Regions from separate parts of the Pontibacillus sp. HN14 genome, predicted to be linked through region 3. Evidence: riboswitches for the same ligand, from Rfam matches in the RefSeq annotation. Region 3 holds a riboswitch; each other region holds the start of a gene.
The links. A riboswitch is a leader RNA that binds a small molecule or an ion and turns the genes downstream of it on or off. The one in region 3 is predicted to bind S-adenosylmethionine.
Positions count from the first base shown of each region.

Region 1: it holds a riboswitch for S-adenosylmethionine, as region 3 does, so the genes downstream of both, LQ226_RS15690 (methionine ABC transporter ATP-binding protein) here and LQ226_RS19800 (methionine ABC transporter ATP-binding protein) in region 3, are expected to answer to the same signal.
Region 2: it holds a riboswitch for S-adenosylmethionine, as region 3 does, so the genes downstream of both, msrA (peptide-methionine (S)-S-oxide reductase MsrA) here and LQ226_RS19800 (methionine ABC transporter ATP-binding protein) in region 3, are expected to answer to the same signal.
Region 4: it holds a riboswitch for S-adenosylmethionine, as region 3 does, so the genes downstream of both, LQ226_RS12835 (LLM class flavin-dependent oxidoreductase) here and LQ226_RS19800 (methionine ABC transporter ATP-binding protein) in region 3, are expected to answer to the same signal.

Region 1 covers NZ_JAJOLR010000005.1:147,511-153,326, reverse strand. Annotated here, with positions in the region: gene LQ226_RS15720 (arsenate reductase family protein) at 1-202, shown strand, start outside; gene gcvH (glycine cleavage system protein GcvH) at 276-659, shown strand; gene LQ226_RS15710 (DUF2553 family protein) at 718-891, shown strand; gene LQ226_RS15705 (ribonuclease M5) at 1,070-1,429, shown strand; gene LQ226_RS15700 (thioredoxin family protein) at 1,444-1,755, shown strand; gene LQ226_RS15695 (TlpA disulfide reductase family protein) at 1,863-2,273, opposite strand; SAM riboswitch class I at 2,357-2,463, shown strand; SAM riboswitch class I at 2,688-2,793, shown strand; gene LQ226_RS15690 (methionine ABC transporter ATP-binding protein) at 2,916-3,947, shown strand; gene LQ226_RS15685 (methionine ABC transporter permease) at 3,937-4,605, shown strand; gene LQ226_RS15680 (MetQ/NlpA family ABC transporter substrate-binding protein) at 4,622-5,470, shown strand; gene LQ226_RS15675 (carboxymuconolactone decarboxylase family protein) at 5,558-5,816, shown strand, end outside.
Region 2 covers NZ_JAJOLR010000006.1:112,925-118,740, forward strand. Annotated here, with positions in the region: gene LQ226_RS16905 (C45 family autoproteolytic acyltransferase/hydrolase) at 31-1,083, shown strand; gene LQ226_RS16910 (Rid family detoxifying hydrolase) at 1,362-1,748, opposite strand; SAM riboswitch class I at 2,050-2,168, shown strand; gene msrA (peptide-methionine (S)-S-oxide reductase MsrA) at 2,294-2,764, shown strand; gene LQ226_RS16920 (methyltransferase) at 2,923-3,450, opposite strand; gene LQ226_RS16925 (methyl-accepting chemotaxis protein) at 3,581-5,053, shown strand; gene LQ226_RS16930 (thioredoxin family protein) at 5,144-5,470, shown strand.
Region 3 covers NZ_JAJOLR010000010.1:37,245-43,060, forward strand. Annotated here, with positions in the region: gene LQ226_RS19785 (ABC transporter ATP-binding protein) at 1-126, opposite strand, end outside; gene rlmD (23S rRNA (uracil(1939)-C(5))-methyltransferase RlmD) at 383-1,882, shown strand; gene LQ226_RS19795 (ferritin family protein) at 2,013-2,528, shown strand; SAM riboswitch class I at 2,615-2,720, shown strand; gene LQ226_RS19800 (methionine ABC transporter ATP-binding protein) at 2,836-3,879, shown strand; gene LQ226_RS19805 (methionine ABC transporter permease) at 3,839-4,501, shown strand; gene LQ226_RS19810 (MetQ/NlpA family ABC transporter substrate-binding protein) at 4,519-5,343, shown strand; gene LQ226_RS19815 (YfcC family protein) at 5,775-5,816, shown strand, end outside.
Region 4 covers NZ_JAJOLR010000003.1:320,542-326,357, forward strand. Annotated here, with positions in the region: gene LQ226_RS21000 (hypothetical protein) at 844-975, opposite strand; gene LQ226_RS12830 (helix-turn-helix transcriptional regulator) at 1,147-2,412, opposite strand; SAM riboswitch class I at 2,681-2,772, shown strand; gene LQ226_RS12835 (LLM class flavin-dependent oxidoreductase) at 2,937-3,998, shown strand; gene LQ226_RS12840 (ATP-grasp domain-containing protein) at 3,995-4,954, shown strand; gene LQ226_RS12845 (D-glycero-alpha-D-manno-heptose-1,7-bisphosphate 7-phosphatase) at 5,039-5,578, shown strand; gene LQ226_RS12850 (hypothetical protein) at 5,705-5,816, shown strand, end outside.

The DNA.
Region 1 (5,816 bases), on a different contig from region 3:
AGCAAAGAAGTTTTTCAATACGAGTGGCAAGAAATATCGTGAACTCGGCATGAAGGACAAACTTCAAGATGCGACTGAAGCCGATATGAGATCTTGGCTAGCATATGATGGTATGTTGATCAAGCGGCCCATAGTTACAGATGGAAATCAAGTAACAGTTGGGTTTAAAGAAGAAACGTTTGAAAATACTTGGAAGTCTTGATGAAGTAAAACATCTGGCTCTTTGAGCCATGTTTAATACATTTAAAATGTAAAAGTAAAATGGAGGGTTATGAATGAGCGTACCAAAAGAGTTGTATTATTCAGAAGAACACGAATGGGTGAAAGTAGAAGGAGACAAAGTACGTATTGGTATTACAGACCATGCACAATCAGAACTAGGTGATATCGTATTCGTTGAACTACCTGAAGTAGGAGATACAATTGAAGCAGATGAACCTTTTGGTAGCGTTGAATCTGTAAAAACCGTTTCCGAACTTTATGCGCCGATCTCTGGTAAAGTTGTAGGCATCAATGGTGAGCTTGACGATAGTCCTGAGTTTGTAAACGAAGCGCCATATGATAAAGCTTGGATGGTTATTGTAGAACCATCTGACCAGTCGCAAATTGAGAAATTAATGTCAGCTGATAAATATCAAGAAATGATTGCTGAAGACTAATATTGGCATCATACTATCCTCAATCGTAGGACACCTTAAGCACAAGGGGTGAACTAAGATGGAGAATAATCGTCAGTCTTCCGCACCACGAACTCGGTCTGCAACAGTACCGGGAGCGAAGGTTACGAACACCACTAAGCACAAGCAACAGAAGCAATCGTGGAGAGGGACAAGTGATCCTTCTCGCGTTGATAAGTATGTAGATTGTGATGAAGAAAACGGTTGGTGTTAAGGGAAATGGCAGTGGGGCTCCACTGCCATTTCTTTATCTATATGTTCATCATCAGGAATTTTATTTATATCAATAGCGGCCTATTTTTTATTATTTTTGCGGTGAAGTGAGAATTTATAATCCAAATCACATATAGTAATAAGAAACACTTACGTTGGAAAAAAGACAGGTGGTTGCGATGAACGAAATCAGTGCACTTGAAAAAGTGATTATCGTAGAGGGCAAAACTGATAAACAGCAGATTCAAAAAGTAATTAATGAAGATGTTGAGATTATATGCACAAATGGAACATTAGGGGTAGAGCGGCTAGAACAGCTTATTTTGGACTATGACCTGGATCATAAAGACGTCTTTATACTAGTTGATGAAGACCATTCAGGTCACAAGTTACGAAAGCAACTCTCTTTCGAACTTCCTCATGCTGAGCATATTTATATAGATCGTTCATTTAGAGAAGTGGCTGCTACTCCAGAAGCAGAGTTAGCTTCAGCTTTAGTAAGCAGAAGTATATCGGTTGATCCTATTTTTTTAACATAGTTAGGTGGTTTTCTTTGCAAACAGTATCTGACCAACCTTTAAACCAGTTCACTCAAAGTGAAAATGATGTTGATTTTCTTTTTATTCATAGCCCCTTTTGTGGGACTTGTCATTTGGCAAGAAAGATGTTGGAGACAGTAGAGGCGATAAAAGAAGTCCCTCTCAGTGAATTGAATGCAGCCGTTCACCCAGATTTTATGTGGGAATACCAAATAGAAAGTGTCCCATGTCTTTTAATACTTCGCAAAGGAACGACGCTCGAGAAATTGTATGCATTTCACTCAGTGCCTTATCTCTATGAAAAAATGAATTATTATCAGCTATAATAAGAGGCTGTCCAATAGGACAGCCTCTTCTGTATGTCTGCAGTTATTGGCGAAAGATGATTTCCCGAGAAATAATTAGGCGAATCGTGTCTGTAGCTTCTGTAGAACTACAGTAATGTACCAATGGTTTTCATGACTTCCATTACGTCTGCTTTATCTCCAAAGGTTGCTTCAATCATCCCTTGCTGATTAATAACTACAGTTGTAGGGACGCCTGTACATCCGTAAAGGTCATAAATTTCACGTCCTCGATCAATCAAGGTAGGTTGAGACAGAAATTTATTAGCAAACGCAATACCTTCTTCAGCGTTTCTTTCTCTTCCGGTTACATTAATCGTCATCATTTTGACTTCATTTCGATTTAAGGACTGATAAAAGTGTTCTTTCTTTGGAAGGTCTCTTGAACAGTCTGGACACCACGAAGTAAAAAAAGTTAGAACGATTACTTTACCTAAATCTTGTTCCAACTCATATTGACTACCATCTGTAGCTGGAAGTGTGAAGTGAGGTGCTCTCATGTTGCTTGCCTCCTTAACCTATAAATATTGACTCATTAACTACCACCATGCTAACATATATCCTAACTTTATATCGATTTCAGATCTTATCTGGAGAGGTGGAGGGACTGGCCCTTTGAAACCCGGCAACCATCCTGTTTTTTAGGAACGGTGCTAATTCCTGCGAAGCGAAAGCTTTGGGTGATAAGAGAGTTGACGTGATTTGCGTTTCCCTCTCTTTGGGAAACGTTTTTTTATATTTATGTAGTAGAAAGTGATTATTGTGTAGGTTGACGCTCGCGTAAAGAGTTTAGTGGGTAAATTCTGAATGAAACGAATTGAGTGAAAGTTTTATATTGACTGAATGTTAAAGCGCATGCTAGAATTCTTTCTAGACTTAAAAGAGTTAAAGCGTTAATTGAATAAAGGATTTTACTCTTATCACGAGAGGTGGAGGGACTGGCCCTTTGAAGCCCGGCAACCATCAAACTTTGTTTGAAAGGTGCCAAATCCTGCTAAGCATAGCTTAGACAGATGAGAGGACGAATCGGTTTAGATAAACCTTTCTGTCCTCGTGTGGGATAGGAAGGTTTTTTTATTAGGGACCCATATTTGAAGAGGGTAGGGTCTGGGCGTTATTGCTTTTGAAAAGGAGGAACAACCGTGATCTCAATCAAGAATTTACAGAAAGTTTTCAAATCTGGTACAAACCAAGTTCAAGCGGTTGATGATGTGAATTTGAACATCGAAAAAGGAGAAATTTACGGAGTAATCGGATATAGCGGTGCTGGTAAAAGTACTTTTATTCGCTTGCTTAACCGACTAGAGGATCCAACAAGCGGTGAGATTGTAATAGACGGGGAAGACATAGCCAACCTTAGAGCAGGACAGTTACGGAAAGCAAGGCAGGAAATTGGAATGGTATTTCAGCACTTTAACCTTCTTTGGTCTCGCACTGTCAGAGAGAATATTGCTTTTCCTTTAGAAATAGCAGGTACACCAAAACAGGAGCGTCAAGAGCGTGTAGATGAGTTGATTAAACTCGTCGGTTTAACAGGAAGAGAAGATGCTTATCCTTCACAACTAAGCGGGGGTCAAAAGCAACGTGTCGGTATTGCCAGGGCGCTGGCTAACAGGCCAAAAGTTCTCTTATGTGATGAAGCAACCTCTGCCTTAGATCCTGAGACAACGGATCAAATCTTAGATCTGTTAGTAAACATTAACGAACAGTTAGATTTAACGATTATCCTCATTACTCATGAAATGCACGTTATTCGTAAAATTTCACATAGGGTCGCGGTCATGGAAGAAGGAAAGGTTGTGGAAGAAGGGGATGTATTAGACGTCTTCCTTCATCCTAAAGAGAAAGTTACGAAACGCTTCGTAGAGCAAATAATGGGTGACCAGGAGCAAGATGACACCATGGAAACGATGCTAGCTGAGTATCAAACTGGGCAAGTCGTTCGTTTGCACTTTGTGGGTGAGAAAACCAATCAGGCTCTCATTAGTGAAGTATCGAGGGAGTTTCCTTCCGTAAGCTTTAATATCTTGCAAGGGAAGATCACTCAGACTAAAAAGGGTGCTTATGGAACTCTGTTTGTTCACATCGATGGAACAGATGAAGATATCAAGAAAGCCATCCAGTATATATCAGAAACGTCTGTCGAAGTTGAGGTGAATCATAATGTTTCATGAGTTATTTCCAAACGCTAATATAGAAGATCTTGTCACTGCTACGAAAGAAACCTTATATATGACTGCTCTCTCAGTAGTAGGGACCTTTATATTAGGACTGCTACTTGGTCTTCTGCTTTACTTAACATCAAAGCAGAACATATGGGCAAATAAACCATTGAACTTTATCGTCGCTACGATTGTAAACGTGTTTCGAGCGATTCCGTTCATTATATTAATTTTACTCTTATTCCCTTTCACTGAGTTTTTAATTGGGACAATTAGAGGGCCGAATGCGGCGCTTCCAGCTTTAATTATTGGTGCAGCTCCTTTCTACGGTCGTCTCGTAGAAATAGCTCTTAAAGAAGTAGATAAGGGAGTGATCGAAGCTGCTAAATCGATGGGAGCTAAGACATCGACGATTATATTTAAAGTGTTGCTTCCGGAATCGATGCCAGCCCTTGTTTCGGGGATTACGGTAACATCTATTAATTTAATTAGCTATTCAGCCATGGCCGGAGTTATTGGAGCCGGTGGCCTTGGAGACCTGGCTTACCTTAAAGGGTTCCAGCGCTGGGATTTCGATGTTGTCTTCTTAGCAACGATATTAATTGTCATTATTGTATTCCTATTCCAATTTGTTGGAGATTTTATATCAAATAAATTAGATAAACGATAAAAAGGAGAGAAAAAGAATGAAGAAGTTTTTAACGTTATTCCTTAGTGCTTTATTTATTTTCGCACTTGCAGCTTGTGGATCAGCTGAAGAGGACTCAAGTAGCAATGGCTCAGAAGATTCTGGCTCAGAAGATTTGGAAAAAGTGGTTATTGGTGCTTCAAGTACACCGCACGCAGAAATCTTAGAGAAAGCTAAGCCGATTTTAAAAGATAAGGGAATTGACCTTCAGATCGATACCTATACGGAATATATCCTTCCGAATAAAGATTTGGCTAGTGGGGCAATTGATGCGAACTATTTCCAACACACGCCTTATTTAAAAGAACAGAAAGAAGAATTTGACTACGATTTCACAAGCCTTGGACCTGTTCACAATGAACCAATGGGCGTATATTCAAAGAACATTACGGATATAGATGAGATTCCAGAAGGCACTGAAGTGATTATGCGTCGTTCTGAATCTGAGCATGGTCGTATTCTTTCATTATTCGAAAAGCAGGGTCTAATTACGTTGAAGGAAGGCGTAGAGAAGAAATCAGCTAAAATTGATGATATTGCAGAAAACCCTAAAAATCTGAAATTCAGTCCCGATGTTGATGCCGGTCTTCTACCGCAGAACTATGAGAGAGAAGAAGATGCACTTGTAGCCATTAATACAAACTATGCAATCGAAGCAGGTTTAAACCCGACTGAAGATTCCTTGTTTATTGAAGGGGACGACTCCCCATACGCGAACCTTCTTGTGACTAGAACAGAAAACAAAGATAGTGAAGCTTTACAAACTGTTTTAGAAGTTCTTCAATCAGAAGAAATTCGTACATTCATTAAAGAAGAATATAATGGAGCTATTGTACCTGTGAAATAATTAAAACCATCTACTCCCTCCTTGGATAGAATGTAAACTCATCGCTCATAATAGTGGTAGTTACTTTTATCCTGGGAGGGATTTTTTATGGAACAACATCAAGCACAGAACTCAACGGAAAAAGCGTTACTTACGTACAAGCATGGTATGGGATTATTCCAAAAAGAAATGCCAGACTTGGCTCATCATTTTAGTGAATTTTCGGAGGCTTGCTTTAAAGAAGGCAAGATCTCAAAAAAAGATAAACAATTGATGGCTTTAGCTATTGCAGTTGTAGCTCAAGATGAATATTGCATGATCTATCATTCTAAGGGTTGTCTTGATAATGGAGCCACAAAAGAAGAGA
Region 2 (5,816 bases), on a different contig from region 3:
GAGAGGCCCATCTAGAAAGGGAGCTTTACATTGAAACAAATCTATAGTGAAGTACTGCAATTCCGAGGGACCCATTATGACTTTGGCTATAAGCAAGGGGAGCTGTTAAAAGATTCTCTCACGATTCGAAACAGGGAGAAGCAGTGGAAGATCCGTAAGCCGCGTTTTACTGTTGAAGAAGAGGAAGTGAAACGTGCGATTCAGAAGTTTGCCCCTGGCGTCTGGGATGAATTGTTAGGGCTAAGGGATGCCCTTGGTTGGACCATGGAACGTGTGATGATGGAGTTTGGTGGTTACCGGGTTGAGTATGTGAAGTCAGGTTGCTCAATCGTAACAGGCGATGGCTACATGATTCGTAACTACGATTACCAGCCGAAAACGTATGAAGGTCGCTATGTCTTCTATCAGCCAACTGATGGAGGCTACGCAATAGCTGGTCCATCTCAGCGTGTAACAGGTCGAATGGATGGTATTAATGAAAAGGGGCTGGCCATCGGATATAATTTTATGCACCGTAAAAATCCTGGGAATGGCTTTATTTGTTGTATGATTGGTCGATTAATTCTTGAGTCGTGTGCCAACGTGGAAGAAGCGGTAGCCATGCTTCAAGAAATTCCTCATCGACACTCCTTTAGTTACATCGTTTATGACGGGAAAGGCGAAACGTTCGTCGTGGAAACCTCTCCTCGGGGTGTTGAAGTGCGCCAATCAAATGTATGTACAAACCATTTTGAAATCATGAAAGATGAGAATCGAAATTACTTAAAAGATTCTGAGCGTCGTATGGATGTTATCAATCAGGAAAAAACGCGAATTACTAGCGGATATGAAGCGTTTCGCCTCATGAATGATTCTGACCGAGGTGTATTCTCAAAGCAGTATCGCAACTGGGCAGGAACGATCCATACATCTGCTTACTTTCCAAATACCCTTACCGCCTGGATTGCTCTTGGCGGAGACAAAGAGCCAGTAGAATTTGACTTTGCTCATTGGTTAGAAGGGAATGACGTTGACGTGTCGCGTATTTATGGTGAGGTCGATACTGACTTGCCATTTGTCCACATGGACGAAAATGCAAGGTAACAAAAAAGCCACCCGACGAGGGTGGCTTTTTTGTTATTATGAGCGCTTGGGGGCCGTTGCGTTTGTTGAGCGCGTTTGGGGTGGCTGGGGAACGACTCGCTTTAAACGGGCGAGCTGTCGAGCCTCCTCGTTCGCTTGCGCTCTCTGTGGGGTCTCGTCGACCTCTTTCTCCCGTAGGAGTCTCCCCGTTCCCCAGCCACCCCTTATTAAAAGTTGAAATAACGGCCCCAACCACATGTAATGATCTTAATTCAGCAAATAGAAAGGCTCATACGAAGTTATGCGTCGGAGCGGTGGGCAACGACTTCTACTTCGACTTTAACATCTTTAGGGAGGCGGCTTACTTCAATCGCTGCTCGAGCCGGGTATGGTTCTTGCAGAAAGCTTGCATAAACCTCATTGACTGTTTGGAAGTCTTCCATGGAAGCAAGATAAATATTGGCTTTAGCGATATGAGCATAGTTTAGGCCTGCTTCTTCAAGGATCGCTCCAACATTTTTCATAACTTGTGTCGTTTGTTCGCTCACGTCATCAGAGACGATTTCCATCGTGCTTGGATTTAGTGGGATTTGACCGGAAACAAATACGATCTGACCGAGGTCAATTGCCTGAGAATAAGGTCCAATTGCTTCTGGTGCTTTGTTCGTTGAAATTGCTTTAACCATTTTGAAAAACTCCTTTAATTATTGGATTAGGAAGCATAAAAGGGGATCCCCCTTGAATAAAAAAAACCCTCATTATTAAATTGAACTATACAGGCATAAAAGAAAGCTTCCTTTTATATAATGAGGATACAAAATGAATGAACATACTCACCTTAAGGAGCAAGTACGAATATCATATCACAGGTTATCAGAAAATTTTAACGTTTAAGAATATGTGAAAAAATTAGGTGTTTATCACTTTACTTCACTAACGGGATCATGTATGATTTGGGATAACATAAAATATTAAATAGCGATAAACTTCTTATCCAGAGAGGCGGAGGGACTGGCCCTTTGATGCCCGGCAACCATCAAGTCAATGTAACCATTGACGAGAACGGTGCCAATTCCTGCAGGAACTTGATTCCTGGAAGATGAGAGGATCGTACGGATATACACTTACGAGCCCTTTCTTGGATAAAAAAGAGAGGGCTCTTCTATATGTAAGAGGCCGTGATCGTACTCTCGAAGAAAGAAGTGTCGTTTTAAGAAAGGAAGAGATGAGAATGGCAACAGCAGTTTTCGCAGCAGGATGTTTTTGGGGAGTAGAGGCTTATTTCGAACGTATTGAGGGCGTAGTTGCGACACGCGTCGGCTTTATGGGAGGTACTGTTGTGAACCCTTCTTACCAACAAGTAAAAGCAGGAGGTACGGGGCACGCAGAGGCGATTCGAGTTGAATTTGATCCAGAAGTGATTTCTTATAGTGAACTAGTAGACCATTTCTTCGAGTGTCATAATCCGACTCAACGAAATCGTCAGGGAGAAGACGTAGGATATCAGTATCGCTCCGTCATCTTTGCTACAGAAGATCAAGAAGAAACTGCAGCAGCTAAGATTCGCGAATGGGATAATAAAGGACTCTTCAAGAGTGAAATTGTAACGGAAGTGAATAAGGTTTCCGAATTCTACGATGCTGAAGAATATCACCAAAAGTATCTTCAGAAGAATGGTTCCGTTTCTTGTGGAATCGGCTAAATCAGCCTAACTTGTATTTCTGCATCACTTATGATATTTTAATTTCAATGCCACCTCGCAATCGATACGACTGCGGGAACTTAACCATCCTTTGAGGTGGCAGGTTACATAAGAAGGTAAAGCGACCCCAAATGGATTTTCCGTTTGGGGTCGCTTTTTTATTTATATATGTAGATCGGAGTTGTGCCGAGCCAGGATGCTACATTTTTGGTGGCGGTGGGCACGGTGTTTGGTAAGGCGAACGTGTTTGAGATTACGGTCCCATTATAGGAAGCAAACATAGGGGACAGTTGTTTCATGGCTCCGGTGAATAAGTAACAATAGATCAAATCAAATTCTCCCGCGCGAACAGTAAAGAAGTCTTTTTTTAGAATCCTAACATTTGAATATCCTTTAAGCTTTGCCATCCCTTTCATGTAAAGGTAGGGGACCAGTGAGGTTTCATAGGCGTAAATATCCGTGTGCGGGAATTCTTTCGCAAGTGCGAAAGCCATCGTCCCCCAGCCGGCCCCAAAGTCAGCGATGGTAGTAGGGGTATAGTTCTTTACGATTGCTGTGACTTCTTCCTTTACTTTTGGGCTCGTTGGTGTTGGCGTGATGCCGTTCTTAGAAGAGCGAGTAACGATGGAAATCAGAATTAAAAGAATGAGAGCGAGTAGAATGAGCGTTAGTGCATTTGAAATCATGTAGAGAAAGTCCTTTCTGGTTCAAAATCCATAACATGTAAGAAGACTACAAATTTTGTCATTTATCTTAAGTATACAGAGGAATGTGTCGATAAAAAAAGAAAAGACATCTTCTGGAGGTACCCTAATTATGAATGGTTCAGAATTACGTTTACTGGACGTGAAAAAGAAAAACGTACTGATGACATCTACATACAGTATAGCAATGTTGTCAGCACTAGCCCTTTCCTTACAAGAGGGCACGATTATTCGATCATCGATCTACGGAACGGAGCTAGCTTTGTTCTGGATTTTGTTGTTTGGATTGCAACGGATTTTACATAAACCGAGAATGTTTGCTTACATAGCAGTAAGTATGCCGATCATTGGCTATGGTCTATTAATCTATGTAGAAGGGGGGACCCTTTCCGGTGACTTAATCCTTCTCTTCCTGGCTGTTTTCTCTGCCGTGCACTTGGATCGTAGAATATTTGCTACAGGATATAGCCTTGGTCTTATTGCTTTAATTGCCAGTCATACCTGGTCAAATGCTGAGCAAGCTAATTTAATGGGCACGCTACTCTCCTCTATGGTGTTAATTTATGTGCTAATGGGAGTCATATTAGGGGTAATGGTCCATCTGGCTGGTCAGACATTTAAGAAACTTGAAACCATTCTTTCTTCTACTGAGCAGGAAAGGGAGCTTCAAGCTAGACAAAAAGAAAAGCTAGAAAAAGAGGCTACGCTCATAGCCGAAAATATTTCTCGTGTGAATGATCAGGTTCAGCAAAACGTTCAGGCACAAGGTGAAATGAAACTAGCCGTTCAGGAAGTTTCAGCTGGTGGTCAAAGTCAAAGTGAGCAGATCACCGATATCTCTGCCCATGCTCAAAGCACAATGACGACTATTTCTACAATGAAAGAATCCCTAACCGTTCTTCAATCAGAGACGAATCAAGCTTCTGATGAAATTAATGGCGGGCAGGAACGGATTTATCATCTTGAGACGGAAATGAATGAGCTGCGGAATGTTATTCACATGCTTAATGACACGTTTAATATTTTAACAGGAAAAATTGAAGAAACGAATCAGTTTACAGAAGACATTCAGCAAATTACAGAGCAGACGAACCTCCTTGCTCTAAATGCTTCTATTGAAGCCGCAAGAGCTGGAGAAGCTGGGAAAGGATTCTCCGTAGTAGCTGAGGAGATTCGCAAACTAGCAGAAGTAACGGGTCAGTCCGCTAAAAAGATTACCACAAACCTTGGAGAGTTAAATGATAGTAACGCTCAAGCACTGAATCAGATGAAAACAGGGAGTCAGAAACTGGATGAAAGTGTAGGCAGCATGAATGAAGTTGTCTCTTCATTTGAACGAATCCAAACTTCGTTACGCCATGTAAAGGAACGTACGGATGAGTGCAACAGCATCAGCGTAGACGTTGAAGATCGATCTCGTCAGGTCGAAGCAGCAACGAGCGAACTCGCTGCTATTATCGAGCAAGCTTCTGCAAGTATGGAAGAAATGAGCGCAACGATTGAAAGTCTTAATGATGACAGTGAGAAAATCGGGGCTTATATCAATGAAACCTCTAAGAGTGCGCAACAGCTTATTTCGCTTTAAATTCGAATACCCCCATGAGCATATAAGGGAGTAAGATGGGACACCCTGTGGTACAATACGAATAACAGATTATAGCTAGGTGGTGTACCTATGAAACACGTTCACACAATGGATGAGATTCACTCAACGATTGGACAAAGTGGTTTAAATCTTTTATATATTTCAAGACCAGGATGCTCCGTTTGCCATGCTCTTTTGCCGCAGATTGATGAAGTGCTAGAGCGATATCCAGCTGTTGAAGCTGTTCATGCTGACGCAGATGAAATCCCAGAGATCGCAGGCGAGTTTTCGATCTTTACGGTGCCTGTGGTGATGGTTTATGCCGATGGTAAAGAGCAGTTCCGTAAAGCTCGCTTTGTTCCAGTAGATGAGTTTGAAGACCAGCTTGGGAAGTTGTATCGTCTTATCCATGAATAAGCAGCATAGCTCGTTCATTTCCGAATGGAAATGAGCGAGTTTTTTTATATGATCTAAATTGAGGAGTGTTTCCGTTGCTTTGTTCAGAGTATAGGTGGTTCGGGAGATCACTCGCTTTCCGCGGCGAGCTGGGAAGCCTCCTCGTTCGCTTGCGCTCTCTGTGGGGTCTTCCCTAGGCTCCTTATGCCGCAGGAGTCTCGCAATTTCCCGAACCACCTTGCCCGAATTTTGGAGGAACGGAAACAAGCCAAGCAGAGGCGGACTTTATTCTAAACTTTCTTGCCGTTCTTTTTGGGCTGATTCCGTGATAAAATACTAACAAAAATAATTGTAGAAGATGGATACA
Region 3 (5,816 bases):
GGCTCCATTTGGCCCAAGGAATCCATAGATTTTCCCTTTATCGAGTTCGAAGGAAAGGTCATCAATAATCGTTTTTTTCTTAAACGACTTTGATAGATTTTTAACTATAAGTGGTTTAGATGACAAACAATCAGCCCCTTTTTATTTTCCTGTCTTCCTTTACGGTTGTGGTAAATAAAAGGTTTCAAACCAATTTAAGGAACACAACTCCAACCGTACCATAAACTTACATTTTGTGGAATGAAAATTGGTAGATCAAGAGGAAACAGTGGCTCGGAATGGAGGTTATATCCAAGGGGACTGGAGTTCTCACTCGTTTTACTGTTTGCTCCCTGTAGTATATAATGGAGTGTCAAAGAAGAAGAAAAGTTGGGAAGTGCCTATGAATAAACGAAAGAATAACGGATACAAGAAGTCTGGGAATAAACCTAGAAACAAACCCAATAGATCTGAGAAGCCGTACGGTAAACATTCACAAGGAAGTCGTGGAGACAGCAAGTCAAAAGGAAAGCGCAATGCGCCTGATAAGCGTAAGCGTGGCGGCGGGAAAGCTGTAACAGCTGAAGTCACCTGTTCTGGCCTGACTGCTGAGGGGAAAGGGATTGCTCAGTGGGAAGGGAAAGAGCTTGAAGTCCCGCATCTCTTACCTGGAGAGAAGGCTGAAGTCCTTGTTTCGAAACAGGGCCCCTATGTAAATGCGGAAGTGAAGCGGGTCGTTACCCCGGCAAAAGAACGGGTGGAGCCACCTTGTCCGTATTACTATCAGTGCGGAGGCTGTCAGCTTCAGCATATGACCAATAACGCACAAGACCGTTTCAAGCAGAGAACGATTGATAAGCTAATGAAGCCATTTGGCAAGCCCCAACCGATTCTGACGATGGACCACCCGTATGATTATCGAAACAAGAGCCATACAACATTTGGTCTGAATCAAAATCGTCAGGTCATTGGCGGACTGTATGCCCAGAACAGCCATGAGATCATTCCGATGGACCGTTGTCTCATTCATGATCCGAAAGCTGATGAGATTGTGAACACGATTAAAGACTATCTCAAGAATTCAAAAATGCAGCCTTACAATGAAGACACTGGACAAGGGTTTCTGCGTCACGTGCTCATTAAGGTCGGTAAGGTCAGCGGAGAGATTATGGTCGTACTCGTTACTGCGTCGTCTGAGTTTAAAGGGAAGAACAATTTCGTGAAAGCTTTACGTAAAGCTCACCCTGAAATCACAACCCTTCTGATGAACGTGAACAATAAGAAAACGTCTATGGTTCTTGGTGATCAGGAGAAGGTTCTGTTTGGTAAAGGGACGATTACAGATACGCTTGGTGGAATGGAGTTTGAGATCTCGGCGAAGTCGTTCTATCAAATTAATCCGGTTCAGACGGAGAAATTGTATGGAAAAGCCATTGAAATGGCTGAACTTAAAGGGAATGAAACCGTGATTGATGCCTATTGCGGAATTGGTACAATCGGTCTTATTGCCAGTCAGAAAGCTGGAAACGTTATTGGCGTTGAACTGAACAAAGACGCTGTCCGTGACGCGATTCGTAACTCGAAGCGTAATGGTGTGAAGAATGCCAGGTTCTATCAGGGCGACGCTGGTGAATTTATGGTAAACATGGCTTCAAAAGGTGAGAAAGCCGATGTTGTCATCATGGACCCGCCACGAAGCGGTAGTGACGAAGCGTTCTTATCAAGTGTCGTGAAGCTAAAGCCCAAACGCGTCGTGTATGTATCGTGTAACCCAGAAACACAAGCTCGTGATCTGAAATACTTGGTGAAGAACGGGTATCAGGTGGATGGCATTCAGCCAGTCGACATGTTCCCACAAACGTACCACGTAGAATCAGTTGTGAAATTAGTACGGAAAGATTAAACAGGAAACCGATTAGGGTTTCCTGTTTTTTTATGCCTACAATTCCTCTATAGCCGTTTTGTCTTTTAAGCATGTTCTATGATGCTCTTCATACACTAAATTATGAATCTGTGTATAAAGGGGGAGAGGTATGAGTTATACCGTTCCAGGAGGGCAGCCGCAGGGGAAGTCAGGCTTTGTGACGAGCAAGATCAGAGAAGCGATGGTTGCAGAATTAACGGCCATCAATGAGTATGCTTCTCATATTGCGAACTCAAAAATGGAAAAGGTGAATAGGGTCTGGAGAATGATCATGTTAGATGAGAAAAAGCACTACGGCATGTTTCTAACGCTTTTGCGGAAATATGACCCGATGCAATATGAAGCGTATCTCTATTATCAGAATCACCCCATGAAAGGCGATGGACCAATTCAGCCTTATACACCCGATTATAATGATCAGATGATCTTGAATCTTGTTAGAAATGATATTAAAGGTGAGCTCGAAGCAGCCATTCTTTATGATGACTATGCTTCTAAGATTCCTTATGCTGATGTGAAGCAAGTCTTTCAGGTTATTAGCCGGGATGAGAAATATCATGTCGAGCATTTAACCCAACTGTTACTTCATTATGATCCCGATCCTTATAATGGATTGAAGGAATAATTTTTTGATGGAAAGTTCAGAATATTATTTACAAAAGTAGATACATGCGTTAAAGTGATAAAGTATAACTGAATAGACGATTTCAATTCTTATCAAGAGTGACCGAGGGATAGGCCCGTTGACGTCACAGCAACCTTCCTAATGGAGTGGTGCTAAATCCGGCAGAATGAAGAACATTCTGGGAGATAAGAGTTTTGCAGGTCTTACATTAGCGAAACTCTCTTCCAAATGGAAAAGAGTTTTTTTATTTTTACAAGACTTATCTAGGGCAATGAATAAACAACAGTTAAGAAATGGGGGGAGATCGATGATTTCAATACAGCAGTTGAGTAAAACGTATGAATCGAAAGAAGGTACCGTTGTAGGGGTAGACAATGTATCGCTACATATCAATCAAGGAGAAGTGTTTGGGATTGTTGGATATAGCGGAGCTGGAAAAAGTACGCTCTTGCGTTGCCTGAATATCCTAGAGCGTCCAACAAGTGGCACGGTGACGATAGATGGAATCGATCTCATGTCTCTATCATCTAAAGAACTAAGGAAAGCACGTCAATCAATTGGAATGATCTTTCAGGGATTTCACCTTGCAATGGCCAAAACCGTAGCAGAAAATGTAGGGTTTGCCTTAAAGGCGGCTGGGGTGGGGCGTGTTGAGCGTCAGCAACGAGCGGAGGAGCTGCTCGAGCTTGTTGGTTTATCTGATAAAGCCAACCAATATCCAGCACAGCTGAGCGGAGGTCAAAAGCAGCGGGTGAGTATTGCTAGAGCTCTTGCGAATAATCCGAAAGTGCTACTGTGTGATGAAGCGACTTCAGCTCTTGATCCAAATACAACCCAGTCCATTCTTCAGCTTCTGAAGAAGATTAATCGGGAACTAGGACTCACCATTGTATTGATTACGCACGAAATGGAAGTTGTGAAAGAAATCTGCGACCGATGTGCCGTTATGGAAGAGGGCAGGGTCGTTGAAGAAGGAAACACCTACGATATCTTTGCTCATCCAAAGAATGAGCTGACCGAGCGGTTTATCAAGACCGTCATCGACTTTACGATTCCTGAGGCCCTTCTTAAGAAGAGTCAGGGGACGATTGTGTTATTGAAATTCACGGGAGAGCTAGCTGGTGAAGCGATCGTATCTGATCTGCTGCAGGAACATAGGATTCGAGGGAATATCCTTCACGGAAAGATTGACTATATTCAGGAGAAACCGCTTGGCACCTTCGTCATGGAATTAAAAGGAGACGACCAGGAAGTGAGCCTGGCCCTCGCAAGTTTACGAGAAACATTAGGTGAAGTGGAGGTGATAGAGAATGATCGATCAACTGATTACACTATGGCCAGAGCTGAGTAAGTCTTTCGTTGATACATTAATCATGGTAGGCATTGGATTAGTCGTCTCATTTATCGTTGGATTACCACTCGGGTTACTCTTATTTGTAACGGATCGAGATTTGTTCCTTCAGAATAAATGGGTGAAGAGTATAACTGGTGTCATCGTTAACCTTGTTCGTTCGGTTCCGTTTATTATTCTATTAGTCTTTTTGTTTCCGTTTACCGATCTCTTATTAGGAACAACGACAGGGCCAGTCGCAGCTTCTGTTTCATTATCAGTAGCCGCAATTCCGTTCTATGCACGAATCGTGGAGTCGTCCGCTAGAGATATAGACCGAGGTGTGATTGAAGCCGCCATCTCTTGTGGAGCGTCCCCGTGGTTAATTATTAAAGACATCATCTTCCCTGAGATTAAATCAGGGCTGATCAGCGGGTTAACGATTACCGCAATCAGTCTCGTTGGCTATTCAGCCATGGCCGGAACGATTGGAGGCGGTGGTATCGGGGATTTAGCGATCCGATATGGATATTATCGTTATGACAACTTCGTTATGTTTACGACGGTTATTCTCTTAATTGTCATGGTTCAGGTTATTCAATACGTGGGAGATTTCACAGCAAAATCAGTCAAAAAGAGCTAATAAAGGAGAAGATTCTAATGAAAAAATTATTCGCACTAGGTATAGCCCTATTAACCCTTACCGTGTTAGCAGCTTGCGGAGAAGACGAAGGTGCAGACGCTTCTGGGAAAGAGACGATTCAATTCGGAGCAACCTCAGGTCCATACAGTGATATGGTCACAAAAGCGATCGCTCCCCTTCTAGAGGAAAAAGGATATGAAGTGAAAAACAAGGAATTTACAGACTATGTACAGCCTAATAAAGCATTAGCAAGCGGCGATCTTGATGCAAACCTCTTTCAACACGGGATTTATTTAGAATCCTTTGCAAAAGAACATGATCTAGATTTATCTGAAGTGATCATTGTTCCTACAGCCCCGATGGGGATTTACTCCAATAAATATGAAGACATCGAGAGTATTGAAAAGGGAAGCTCCATGGCCCTTCCCAATGATCCGACCAATTTAGCCCGTGCCTTAATCATTTTAGAAGATGAAGGGTTAGTGAAGATCAAGGAAGACGTAGACCCTCTTCGCGCTTCGTTAAGGGATATTAAAGAGAATCCGAAAGAGCTAGAATTTGTTGAAGTAGAAGCGGCTCAGCTTCCGCGACTTGTGGATAGTGAAGACTTATCCCTTGTTCCAGGGAACTACGCTCTTGCAGCGGACATGGATCTATTAAATGCGTTAGCGCTTGAGGACATGCCGGATCAGTATCGTAACCGGGTAGCGGTGAAAACAGAAGACTTAGATTCTCAGTTTGTGAAAGATATTAAAGAAGTGATTGAGTCGGATGAGTTTGAGGAGATTATTGATGAGGAGTTTCAAGGGTTTGGTAAGCCGCAATGGATGAAAGAACAGTAAGGGGTGGAAGACTACTTTCCGGATGGAGAGTAGTCTTTTTTGTGCAATCTATTAATGTTAATTCGGCCGTTACGTTTAATGAGTGGTTGGGGTGGCTGGGGAACGACTCGCTTTCCGCGGGCGAGCTGTCGAGCCTCCTCGCTCACTTCGTTCCCTCCGGGGTCTCGTCGACCTCTTTCTCCCGCAGGAGTCTCCCCGTTCCCCAGCCACCCCTGGCTATTATTTTTGTGAACGGCCTAGTAGCTTAAAGCTTACGGAAGTTATCTTAATAATTCTTTGAACAGCTAAGAGACGTGGGAGGATTTATTCTACTTAACATTTATTAAAATTTTGCAAATATTCAATATTATTAATATAATATACAGTATCTTCCTTATATGTACCGCGTTGTAAGAGGGAGGATGAATATTTATATGGAGGGATGTTTTGGCATGAGTTCACCAGAGAGGGGTTTGGAGAGTCAAACGGAGAGA
Region 4 (5,816 bases), on a different contig from region 3:
TGATGCCATTAAGTATATTCTCGAATTAGCCACCGTACGGAGGTGGAACAAGAATAGTTGGTTTAAGCTTCTCAGTCTTTTTCACTTCAATTTTCATGAAGATTACCTCCTTTATAAAGATTGGTCGTGCTAACTACGCGTTAAGGTTTAGCCACCGTATGGAATGAATGTTGGTTTAAGCTTTTCAGTCTTTTTCACTTCGATTTTCATGAAGACAAACCTCCTTTTTAAAAGATTGATAAAGCGAATTACCCTTTCAGATTAGCCGCCGTACGGCATGAATGTTGGTTTAAGTTTTTCAGTCTTTTTGACTTCAATTTTCATGTAGACGTCCTCCTTTATTAAAGATTGGTAAAGCGAATTACCCTTTCAGATTAGCCACCGTATGGCATGAATGTTGGTTTAAGTTTTTCAGTCTTTTTCACTTCGATTTTCATGAGTACTCCTCCTTTCAAGTAGCAACCTCGTATGTAAATCGGTTGTACTTTTGAACTGACTTAATCATACAAAATATTCTAACTTTTTTGAATAGTTTTACTACTATGCCGAATATTACAGATTTTTGCCCCTTAATCCATTCAATATCGCTAGAACCTTTGTCTACAGACAAAGGTTCAGATGCAAAAACCTCGCTTAAATCCAGGCTCTATCCCCCCCTTTTTTCCTCTAAAATAAAAAAGTCTATAACTACTGTTGATCAACAGTAGTTATAGACTCACGTGAATGAAGCTGAGCAACAAAAAAGGGACTGGTTTCATTTCAGAGATCCACCCTGACTATGAACCATGCGTCCCTTTATGCGCTCTATAATTTATAGTTGATTCTTAGCTAAAGGGGGAGACTTTAGCTAACTACCTCTTCGTCATTTAACCCGGCTACGTCAGACTCTTCACCAGCCATATCGAATCCTCCCTGAAAGATCCCAAAACCTAGCGTCAATAGAATAGCTGCTACTACAGTAGTTAACTTTTTCACGATAAGCCCTCCTTGAATAATCTATAAACATCATACATAAATTTTTGATTATTTTGAATAATAAAGAGATAAAACAAAACATTACAAAAACACTCAATAAAATTGCCGGTTTTACGGGAAAGTTTTGCAACGCTTTATAGTTATCCACTTAAATGGACTCCACTACATGGCTTAGACGGAGCTTAACTGAATTTCTTTCTTCATATAAGAAGCAGCTAATTTATATTTCCTATTCTTATAATAATAATCACCAAGCCGTTCATAGAGTCCTTTTAATTTAAAGTGGTAGTCGCGTTTTTCTAATTCTTTTATTAAGTCATTCATGCAGCGTTCAAAATCTTCAAATCTTCCCTCTTTCTCAAAGATAAAGGCTTCTAATTCTTTTAAAAAGTACTGATCCTGTTCAGACTGGCAATGCTCGCGTGCGTGATCAAGAACGAGTTTAGCTTCTTCAATCTTATCACGGTCTATTAAACTTCCGATTAAGGAACGGTAGGGAAGAACGATATTGTGCAGGTCTCCACTCTCTATTTTAGTCTCTATCGACTTCCTGAAATAATAGATGGCCGCCCCGTAATCACCCAGTTGTTTATTAATCAGTCCACAATTATGATGAATGCGGCTTTTTAACTTCTCATTGTTCGTGATGGAAACAATCTTCTCCCCCTTAAGGAGATACTCCATTGCCGTTTCACACTCATCCATCTCCCAATGCATAGCCCCGATCATGTTGTACGTTTCGCCTAACCGATCCCATTCGAGCTTTTTTTGGAACACATCAAGGCATTCTTTCGCTGCATCAATCGCTTTATAATACTCTCTGTTGTGCTTATGCAACAAGGAGATATTGTAGAAGAATAGGCCTTTTTCTAATTCATCATGAGTTTGCGCTACGAGCCTGTTGTAGTGTTTTAAGCTTTTTTGTAAATGATTATGTTGAAAATGATAAAAGCCGTAATAGTAATCATAGAACGACAAAAGCACCGCATCGTCTATCTTCTCATCTTCTTTTACATAAAGATTAACTAATAGCTGAATCGAAGACAATTCATCTGAATTGCCTCCTGTTTTCATTAGATGGGCTCCTTTAATAAGTGCATATAGCAATTCAGTATACATGCCCTTAACGACTTGCTTCTCTAAAGATTCCAAACGATCTAACAGATTCCCTACTCTAGGGGCATCACCAATAATGACCGCACCTTTCAGTTCTACTATCAGATCAATTATCGTCTGATCTTTCTGATCGTAATTAAACAAGTAGTCCTCCTCCACCCCAAGCCGTTCTGCAAAGAGCACAAGAATATCCTTCGACGGAACGTACTTACCTGACTCAATATTGCTAAGGTGAGTAGCTGAAACAACTCCAACACTAAGTTCACTCTGTGATAAACCACGTAATTGCCTTACGTATTTAATTCTTCTCCCAATGTTCACCCAGATTCCTCCATACCATAGTGGACTAGTTGTATGTGATCAACGAAGATGCAGAAAATTGAAAAAATATTTCCTTAGTATTAGTTTATCAAACATTTCATCATCCTGAATCAGGAAGGAAGACCCCATTTTGAATAGGAAATTATACCTAGGAGCAGTACTTGAAAATATACGAACGTCTAATATGAAAGATTGGACTTCCTTTTTATTGACATCTTCCATACAACAGCGTAATATAATAACCAACAAAAATTTCGAAAATTAACTCTTCTTATCAAGAGAGGTGGAGGGACTGGCCCTTTGAAACCTCGGCAACGGGTTCTGATGTGAATACCGTGCCAATTCCAAACAAGATGAGAGAGCGGGACACCCTTACAACCCCTCTTCTCGTCAATCAGACAAGTAGAGGGGTTTTTTCAATCATTCCTTCATATATATAGAAGGAATTTAGACGCTTTTTTCTTAATTCCGAGTAACTAGGGTTGTTTAATCTGATATACTATTACAAAGAGGAGCTGAGTCAGGTGAGATACGGATATTGGTTACCGATCTTTGGCGGCTGGTTGCGTAATGTGGAGCATGAGAGTATGCCTCCTACATTCGATTATGCGAAAAAGGTCGTGCAACAAGGCGAACAATTAGGGTTTGATTCAACGCTTATTGCAGAGTTGTATTTAAATGATATTAAAGGAACCGATCAGGATTCCTTAGAAGCTTGGACGACTGCAGCAGCTTTGGCTGCTGTGACAGAGAAAACGGAGATTATGGCAGCGGTCCGGCCAAACTTTCACAATGCAGCCATCACGGCTAAGATGGCCGCCAATATTGACAGGATCTCAGGTGGCCGATTCACACTAAACGTCGTTTCCGCCTGGTGGGAGGAAGAAGCCAAACAGTACGGAGGCTCCTTTACCGCTCATGATGAGCGATATGACCGAACCGATGAATTCTTAACGGTTTTAAAATCCCTTTGGACTGAAGAAGAACCCGTCAGCTATAACGGCAACTTCTATTCTATCGAGAACACGCACCTTCATCCAAAGCCTATCCAAAAGCCTTATCCGAAACTATATGCAGGTGGGGAGAGCAACAGAGGAAAACAAACCATCGTAAATCACTGCGACGCCTACGTCATGCACGGCGGCACCGTAGATGAAATAAAAACAAAGATTAACGATATGAAAGAACGGCGATCTTTAAGCGGGCATGAACCGCTCCAATCGTTTGGAATGGCCGCTTACGTCATTTGCAGAGATACAGAAGAAGAAGCGCTTGAAGAATTAAATCGAATCACAAACGTGAAAGACTCAGGGGCCTATGCAGGCTACCAGGATTTCACGAGTAAGTCGCAGCTTGAGCAACAAGTAGACCTGCAAGATTACTCGGTCTCTAACCGAGGACTACGCCCGAAGCTCATCGGCACGCCAGAAACGATCGCTGAGCGCATCCTTCAATATGAACAAGCTGGGCTCGACCTTCTCCTTCTTCAATGCTCCCCGCAGCTAGAAGAAATGGAGCGCTTCAGTCGTGATGTTATGCCACTCGTAGAAGAGAAACGCACACACTTCAAGGAGGTACCACAATGACAAAGATTTACGTCTTACACGAAAATGATGAATGGACAGATCATTTAACGAACCGCTTAGAAGAACTAGAATTGCCTTTTGAATTATGGCATTTAGATCAGGGAACGATTGATCTCTCAAAGGAACCACCAGAAGGCATCTTTTACAATAGAATGAGCGCATCCTCTCACACTCGGGATCACCGCTTCGCACCGGAGTTTACAGAAGCTGTTCTGGCCTGGCTCGAACGCCACGATCGTACGGTTGTAAATGGAAGCCGTGCTTTGCGACTTGAGCTCAGCAAAGTAAATCAGTATATGGCGTTAAACCAAGAAGGGATTACGACACCGAAGACCATCACAGCTGTCGGGAAAGATCAAATTATTGAAGCAGCCAAACAGCTGGACTTGGCACCCTTTATTACAAAGCATAATCGTGCCGGCAAAGGGCAAGGCGTTCAGCTGTTCCATTCTATTGAAGCTCTTCAGGAATATGTGTACGGGGATTCATTTGAAGAACCTGTCGACGGCATTACGCTTGTACAGCAATATATCGAAGCTCCTAAACCTTATATCGTTCGTCACGAATTCGTCGGAGGAAAATTCCTTTATGCAGTAAAAGTTGATACGTCTGAAGGCTTTGAATTGTGCCCGGCTGATGCGTGCACGATTGACGATCTCTATTGCCCAACCGGATCTGAAGAAACAGGTGGCGCAAAGTTTGAAATTCTTGAAGGGTATAGTGATCCCATTATCCAATCATACGAGTCCTTCCTTCTTTCAAACAACATTAAAGTAGCTGGCATTGAAGCCATACAAGATCATAACGGCAATCTTTATACGTATGACGTGAACACGAACACCAACTACAATAGTGATGCAGAAGCAGTGTCAGGAGTATACGGAATGCTTCAGCTTGCCACGTATTTAGGGGATCGCCTTAAAGAACGCTATCCCACTGCCGTATCCTCTTCCTAAGCAAAGCCTTTTCTGGCTTTGCTTTTTTTATGTCGGGAGGGTTTGGGTATACTACGAGGTAAACCACAGTTGGAGGGATCGATAATGCCAAAGCGTGCTGTATTTTTAGACCGAGACGGAGTCATCAACGAAGTTCTGACAGACCGTGTAAAATTCGTGAATAAACGGGAGGATCTTCATTTCCTTCCCCGGGTGCCAGAAGCTATTAAAATGCTGAACGATTCAGGCCTCTTTGATTTAATTGCGGTCATTACGAATCAAGGAGGAGTGGGCTTAGGCTATATGAAGGAAAAAGAGCTTCAGGACATTCATGAGTATATGGTGAATGAATTAAAGAAGCTCGGAGCTGAAATTGACGAAGTGTGCTATTGCCCCCACAAACCAAAAGAAGGTTGTGCGTGCAGAAAGCCTGGCAGTAAAATGATTGAAGATGTCGCAAAAGAACACGGCATCGACCTGTCCGCTTCATATATGGTAGGGGACCGGGAACCTGATATTGAAGCAGGCCAGAACGTCGGCACGAAAACTGTCTTCCTCGGCGAAGAATACGGAGTCGCAAACGCCACCTTCCCCACCCTATACGACGCAGCCCACTGGATCATCCAAGACGCCAAACAATCGTAGGAAGCGAAATGCTTTAGCATACTAAAGGGTGTCTGACACCCTGCACTTCTGTACTGCAATAAAGTGTAACTTCCCTCCTTCCTTCTTCGTCTACTCTTGTAACGGGGATAATAAAGGGGGATGTTTATGAAGATACGGGTATTTCTTACGTTGTTGCTAGGTGTTCTTGTCCTCTCTGCTTGTCAGAATGAGGCCTTCAAGGGTGTGAATGCGACATCGATTAAAGCGTATGAGAACA